Regions from separate parts of the Marinobacter sp. LM1 genome, predicted to be linked through region 1. Evidence: predicted binding sites of a transcription regulator. Region 1 holds the regulator's gene; each other region holds the start of a gene.
The links. Region 1 encodes sigma-54, which starts transcription at its own class of promoters, with help from an activator protein. Its sites were predicted from a motif close to ANTGGCATNNANNTTGCTNT; they were not measured.
Positions count from the first base shown of each region.

Region 2: a site for sigma-54 is predicted at 1,003-1,022, ahead of OZ656_RS02570 (ammonium transporter). Genes of this name have one in related genera too.
Region 3: a site for sigma-54 is predicted at 941-960, ahead of OZ656_RS03075 (PEP-CTERM sorting domain-containing protein). Genes of this name have one in related genera too.

Region 1 is NZ_CP114373.1:2,983,448-2,985,704, reverse strand. It holds gene hpf (ribosome hibernation promoting factor) at 42-350, opposite strand; gene OZ656_RS13935 (RNA polymerase factor sigma-54) at 424-1,953, opposite strand; gene lptB (LPS export ABC transporter ATP-binding protein) at 2,142-2,257, opposite strand, start outside.
Region 2 is NZ_CP114373.1:568,601-570,857, forward strand. It holds gene OZ656_RS02565 (DUF1989 domain-containing protein) at 1-762, shown strand, start outside; gene OZ656_RS02570 (ammonium transporter) at 1,129-2,257, shown strand, end outside.
Region 3 is NZ_CP114373.1:673,213-675,469, reverse strand. It holds gene rpoD (RNA polymerase sigma factor RpoD) at 1-684, shown strand, start outside; tRNA gene OZ656_RS03080 (tRNA-Ile) at 745-821, shown strand; gene OZ656_RS03075 (PEP-CTERM sorting domain-containing protein) at 1,032-1,586, shown strand; gene aupA (alkane uptake protein AupA) at 1,886-2,257, shown strand, end outside.

The sequences.
Region 1 (2,257 bases):
GCCGCAGCTCGTTTCATGAAACACCCGGTAAGGTTCGCGCTTCAGCGACCGCCGTTACCGTGCATCCGGTCTACGTTCTTTTCCTTGTGCTTGAGGATCTGACGGTCCAGCTTGTCGACCAGAGCGTCGATTGCGGCGTACATGTCCTCATTTTCTGCCTTTGCGTGAATCTCACCACCAATCACGTGCAGCGTGGCTTCCGCCATCTGGCGCACCTTCTCGACCTCCAGTGTGACCTGGCAGTTACTGATGTGGTCGAAGTGACGCTCCAGCTTCTCGAACTTGGTGTTGACGTAATCCTTCAGAGCGGGAGTCAGTTCTACGTGATGGCCTGAAATGTTGAGTTGCATAGGCGTCTCCTGTTGTCATACTGCCGGCGTGCTTGCCGGCTTGCGTGCCAGTGCATCTTGCACCGGCGAAAGTTTAAACCAGGCGTTTTCGTTCGTTCGAGGGAGGAATATGCATGGCCTCCCGGTATTTGGCCACGGTACGCCGCGCCACGTTGATTCCCTGTTCCCCTAGCATGGCTGCAATTTTGCTATCGCTCAATGGCTTTTTCGGGGTTTCCTCGGCAATCAGCTTCTTGATCATCGCCCGGATGGCTGTAGACGAGCATTCGCCGCCCTCGGCGGTGCTGACGTGGCTGGAGAAAAAGTACTTCAGCTCAAAAATACCGCGGGGCGTGTGCATGTACTTCTGGGTGGTAACCCGGGAAATCGTGGACTCGTGCATTTCCACCGCCTGGGCAATGTCAGACAGGATCAGAGGCTTCATGGCTTCTTCGCCCTGATCGAGGAACCCTTGCTGGTGTTCAACGATGCGGGTGGCCACTTTCAGCAGGGTTTCATTCCGGCTTTGCAGGCTCTTGATAAACCATTTCGCTTCTTGCAGCTGGTCGCGCAGGTAGGTGTTATCGGCACTGCTGTCAGCCCGGCGGATCAGTGACGCGTAGCTGGCATTCACCCGGATACGCGGAGCGATTTCCGGGTTGAGTTCAACCCGCCAGCGGCCTTCGTGTTTGCGTACGATGACGTCCGGGATAACGTAATCCGGTTCGGCCCGGTCCACGACATCGCCAGGGCGAGGGTTCAGGCTGGTGATCAGGGCCAGTACCTGTTTCAGCTGGTCTTCCTTGAGCCGGCTGCGGCGCAACAGCTGTGCGTAGTCCCGGTTGCCAAGCAGATGCAGGAACTGGGTAACCACCAGTCTCGCCTGGCGCAGCCAGGGGGTATCCGGTGGCAGCTGGTTGAGCTGAATCAGCAGGCATTCCTGGAGATCCCGAGCGAACACGCCGGGCGGGTCGAAGTGTTGCAGGCGGTGGAGTACCGCTTCCACTTCGTCCAGTTCCAACGGGTCTTCTTCGGTTTCGTCCAGCAGGCCTGCGTGAATGTCCTCAATGTCAGACGTCAGGTAGCCGCGTTCATCCACAGCATCCAGCAGTGCGTGGGCAATGGCCTGATCCCGCTCGCTCAGAGGCGTCAGGTTCAGCTGCCACTCGAGGTGATCCTGCAGGGTTTCGGTAGGCGAGTTCCGGGTTTCGAAATCCGATTCGTGCTCGTCTTCGCCTTTGCTGGCCGGAGCCGGGGCAGACTGGTAGATGTCGTCCCAGGCGGTATCCACTGGCAGATCATCGGGAATGTTGTCCGGAATATCGTTCTCGGACGACCAGTCCGGGCCGTTCTCGGTTTCGTCCCAGTCCGGGCTCGCGTCCTGGTGGCTGTCGTCCTGGGTGGTCTCAGAGCCGGAAGCTTCGCTGTGCTCGTGCTCTTCGCGTTCGTCGCCTTCAGCGTGCTCATCGTCCTCGGAGGTTTCCAGCATGGGGTTTGATTCCAGCGCCTGCTGGATTTCCTGCTGGAGATCGAGGGTAGAAAGCTGCAGCAGGCGTATAGCCTGCTGCAGCTGGGGCGTCATGGTCAGACTCTGGCCCAGCTTAAGCTGTAATGAGGCTTTCATAACCATGGCTCAAGATCCATAACTCGTGGGCATCCCGGTTGTTGCTTTGCCGGCGCACAGGCCGAAAAAAATGTTGTACGCTGGTTACTTGCCATTGTCTGTAGACAGTATAAGCAAGTTTTTTGCCGAGTTTACTTGCTACAGATCATCAAAACAATCAGGCCTCGGATAAACCCTGTTTTATCAGGTCAGAGCCGGAACTCGTCGCCCAGATATACTTCTTTCACCTGCTGGTTTGCCAGAATGGCTTCGGCATTGCCGGAGGCAATGATGTGGCCTCCGGAAACGATGTAGGCATTCTCGC
Region 2 (2,257 bases), 1.9 Mb from region 1:
CAGCGCGGTGATCGGGTCAGTATTCGTGAGTCGACTGACCAGCTGCACAACCTGGCTGTGCAGGGTCCCAACAGCCGAGCGCTGCTGTCGGAGCTGGTTTGGCAGCCGGAAAACCGGACACCGGTGAGCGAATTGAAGTGGTTCCACTTCACCATTGGCCGTTTGGGCGGGCCGGAAGGCATACCGCTGATGGTTTCGCGAACCGGCTACACCGGTGAGTTAGGGTTTGAAGTGTGGTGTCATCCTGATGACGGCGCAGCGGTATGGGATGTGATTTGGCAGGCTGGCCAGCCCCATGGTCTGGCGCCACTGGGGTTTGCCGCGTTGGACATGCTGCGAATCGAGGCGGGCTTGATCTTTGCGGAGCACGAATTCTGCAACCAGACCAACCCCTACGAGGCCGGCATCGGCTTCACCGTGCCGATGAAAACCAAGGAAGAAGATTTCAGCGGGCGAGCGGCGCTGCAGCGGCAGTCGCCTGAGAGCAGACAGAAGCTGGTGGGGCTGGTGCTGGATGGCAATGAGCCTGTTCACCACGGTGATCTGGTGTACGACGGGCGCATGCCGGTTGGTCAGATAACCAGCGCAACGGCCTCGCCCTTGCTGGGCAAAATGATTGCACTCTGTCGTGTTCAGCCCGCCTGGTCAGAACCGGGTACCCGACTGGAAGTGGGGCAGCTGGATGGACTGCAGAAGCGGTTGCCGGCTCAGGTTCAGGCACTGCCTTTCCATGATCCGGAGCGGATCAAAGTGAGAAGCTGATACCCCTGAAAATACCTTTCATGAAAGCGTCCTTTGTGGGCGCTTTTTTTGTGCTTGGCTACTAAATGAACAATACGGGTGCACGCAAGTGCGAAAAAGCCCTCGTATAAAGCACGGTAATTATCCACAGGGTGTTTTATCCGAGAAAATAATTTTTCAATCAAGAGTTAATTGTTTTTAAGCCGTTATAAAACAATATCTTATAAATATTGTTTCTATATTTTATGGGTTGTGGATACTTTTGGCACATGGATTGCTTTTTCTTATCAGGAAAAAAAATCACTGAAGAGTAAGGATGCCCCGGCTTATATGCTGCGGTGCAGCAAACAAAAAGCGGTCCCTTTCCGCATAAACGAGGACAAGCCTATGACTGTGGAAACCGTGGAGTCGCTCAAGGCGACTTTCGAAATGCACCAAGCGATGAATGTGGAAGTGTTCTACTGGTGGTCTACTGCCATCATGTTCATGATCCATGCCGGATTCCTCGCCTATGAAATTGGCGCTTCCCGCGTCAAGAATGCCCTGACTTCAGGGATGAAAAACATTCTGACCCTTTCGGTCATCATTCCAACCTTCTACTTCTTCGGTTGGTGGATCTACAATGCCTTCCCGAACGGCCTGATTCCGATCGATGCTTCTGCGGCGCTGCCCTGGAGTGTGAGCATGGGGCCTGACGTTAAGGATATGGGTACCGGCATCTTCTTCGCCGCCTTCGCGCTGTTTGGTGCTACCACCGGCTCGATCCTGTCTGGTGCCGTGATCGAACGTATCCGTCTGAGCGCCTTCCTGATCCTGGCGGCCATTCTTGGTTCCGCTGTCTGGATTCTGGCTGGTGCCTGGGGTTGGCACCCGGATGGCTGGCTGCTGACCAAGCTGGGCTACCACGATGTGGGTGCGTCTGGTGTGGTACATGGGGTTGCCGGCTTCTTCGCGCTGGGTGTGCTGATGAACCTGGGTGCGCGCGTTGGCAAGTTCCAGAACGGTGTCGCGATGTATATCCCGCCACACAGCCTGCCGATGTCACTGATCGGCCTGATGATGATCATCGTCGGTTTCTTTGGCTTCCTGGGTGGCTGCATCATCTTTAATAGTGGTGATACCGGCTGGACCACGATCTATGGCAACCCGACCAACCTGTCCGCGTTCGGCTTCAACACCTTGATGGGCTTTGCCGGTGGTGTCATTGGTGCCTACCTGACATCGCGTGAGCCGTTCTGGACCATGTCCGGTGGCTTGGCAGGGATCATCACCGTTGCCGCGGGTCTGGATCTGTATTACCCGGGTCTGGCCTTTGTCATCGCTGCCAGTGGCGGTGCGTTGATGCCGCTGGTGGGTCGCATGGTAGAAAAAATGGGCGTAGACGATGCTGTGGGTGCGGTGGCAGTACACGGTTTCTGTGGCCTTTACGGTGTCGTGATGGTCGGTGTGTTTGCCTCTTCTTACCCGAATGTGGGTGACCTGCCTGATATTACTCTAACCGGGCAGCTGATTGGTG
Region 3 (2,257 bases), 2.0 Mb from region 1:
GCCAAGAAATACACCAACCGCGGCCTGCAGTTCCTGGATCTGATCCAGGAAGGCAACATCGGCCTGATGAAGGCGGTGGACAAGTTCGAGTACCGTCGTGGCTACAAGTTCTCCACCTACGCTACCTGGTGGATTCGCCAGGCCATCACCCGCTCTATTGCGGACCAGGCCCGCACCATCCGGATTCCGGTGCACATGATCGAAACGATCAACAAGCTGAACCGTATTTCCCGCCAGATGCTGCAGGAAATGGGCCGCGAGCCCACACCGGAAGAGCTTGGCGAGCGCATGGAAATGCCGGAAGACAAAATCCGCAAGGTGCTGAAGATCGCCAAAGAGCCGATCTCCATGGAAACACCGATCGGTGATGATGAAGACAGCCATCTGGGCGATTTCATCGAAGATATCCAGGCTCTGTCGCCAGTGGATTCCGCCACCGCAGAAGGCCTGCGCGAAGCCACCCGCTCTGTACTGGCCGGCCTGACCGCTCGCGAATCCAAGGTGCTGCGCATGCGCTTCGGTATCGAGATGAACACAGACCACACTCTGGAAGAAGTCGGCAAACAGTTCGACGTCACCCGGGAGCGTATCCGTCAGATCGAAGCCAAGGCCCTGCGCAAACTGCGCCACCCTTCCCGCTCCGATCACCTGCGCGGCTTCATTGACGACCAGGGCAACGGTTAATCCGCAAGACAGTAGCGGGCGCCACCCCTCGTGGGTATAATGGCGCCCGTTTTCTTTTCCGGGCCTATAGCTCAGTTGGTTAGAGCAGGGGACTCATAATCCCTTGGTCGCTGGTTCGAGTCCAGCTGGGCCCACCATCTCCCAAACTCCTCCCCCAACCCGCACCCAACTCACTCCTGTCCAACTTATTTACACATACGCCTCCAACCTTCTCTTAAGCACTGCCCAAGCCTCTGTTCTAACGTCAAATAATCCTAATGGCACGCACTGTGCTGAAAGTCAGACGTAAGTACAGATCGCGGCTTCGCCGCACTGCGTTCAGGGCTTGCCCTGAGAGAAGGTGAAAAATGAAACAGATTACAAAGCAGATAACACACGTTATTGCGGCTCTGGCATTAACCTGGTCTGCTGGGGCTATGGCCCTGATCCTTGGCCCCGCAGACGCCGACAAAACTGTCGACGTAGGCCCCCCAAATCCAGCGCTTGACGCCGGTGACGTTGCAGCCCTTTTTGGAACGTCCGACCTCACTTTGCTTTACAAGTCCAACTACGAAGGCCCGGAAGAAGGCTCCTACCAATCCTTCTACTCCACCAGTTTCACCGGAGACCCTAACAACGCGGTGATCAGCTGGGATGGCCCGGACTACATTGTGTGCCCTGAGTGCTTTCTGGTTGTCAAAGACGGCAACGAGCCACAATACCTGTTCAACATCGGCAGCTGGAATGGCCAGGACGTACTGGATCTTCAGGGCTTTTATCCGAACAGAGGCGCCATTTCTCATGTAGCGATCTTTGGCAAGTCCGTTCCTGTACAGGTTCCTGAGCCAGGAACACTGGGCCTGCTGGGACTTGGCATTCTGGGCATGCTCACAATCAGAAGAAAGTTACAGAAACCCGCCTGAGTGTCGACATTCTTTACATGCCACTAAAGCTCCCCTCGGGGAGCTTTTTTTGTGCCCGTTCACAAAACCGCAAACATTAAGTAACAGAAATACACAGAAGCCCACCTTTTAAGCTCATGAGTTTTCAGCCGTTTTAGACAATTCTTGAGGTACGTGGTTCTACCGACACCCTGTCGTGTCAAAAATGCCAACGTCCCGATCAGACAAGCCTCATACACTAAAACCTGAACAAGCGTACCAGTCCTGAAAGGAATCCCTCGGGACTGAGCACAAAAACAATGAGTGAACGGAGTGTATACATGGTTCTTTCCCCCCGATTCTCAGTACGGGCGGTATCCCTTGCCGTTGCAGCAGTTTCCGCCTCCCTGTCCATGCCCACCAGTGCCAGTATGGGCAACCTGGGCACCAGTTATGGTGTAATGCCGGTCGATGTGGCCACCGCCCAGTCCCTTTCGATGTTCAATGAGCAGGTTTCTGCCACCTATTACAATCCGGCAGCGCTGACGAAAGATCCTCGTGGCGAGCTTACGGCGGGTATCCTTCATTCTGAACAGGAGCTGCGCTCCGATAATCCCAACGCCAGCGGGGACATTGTCTCCGACTCCCCGAGCCAACACGTTTTGATCGGCATGAAGACCAACCTTGGGTCACTCACCCGGTTCGGGCACCCC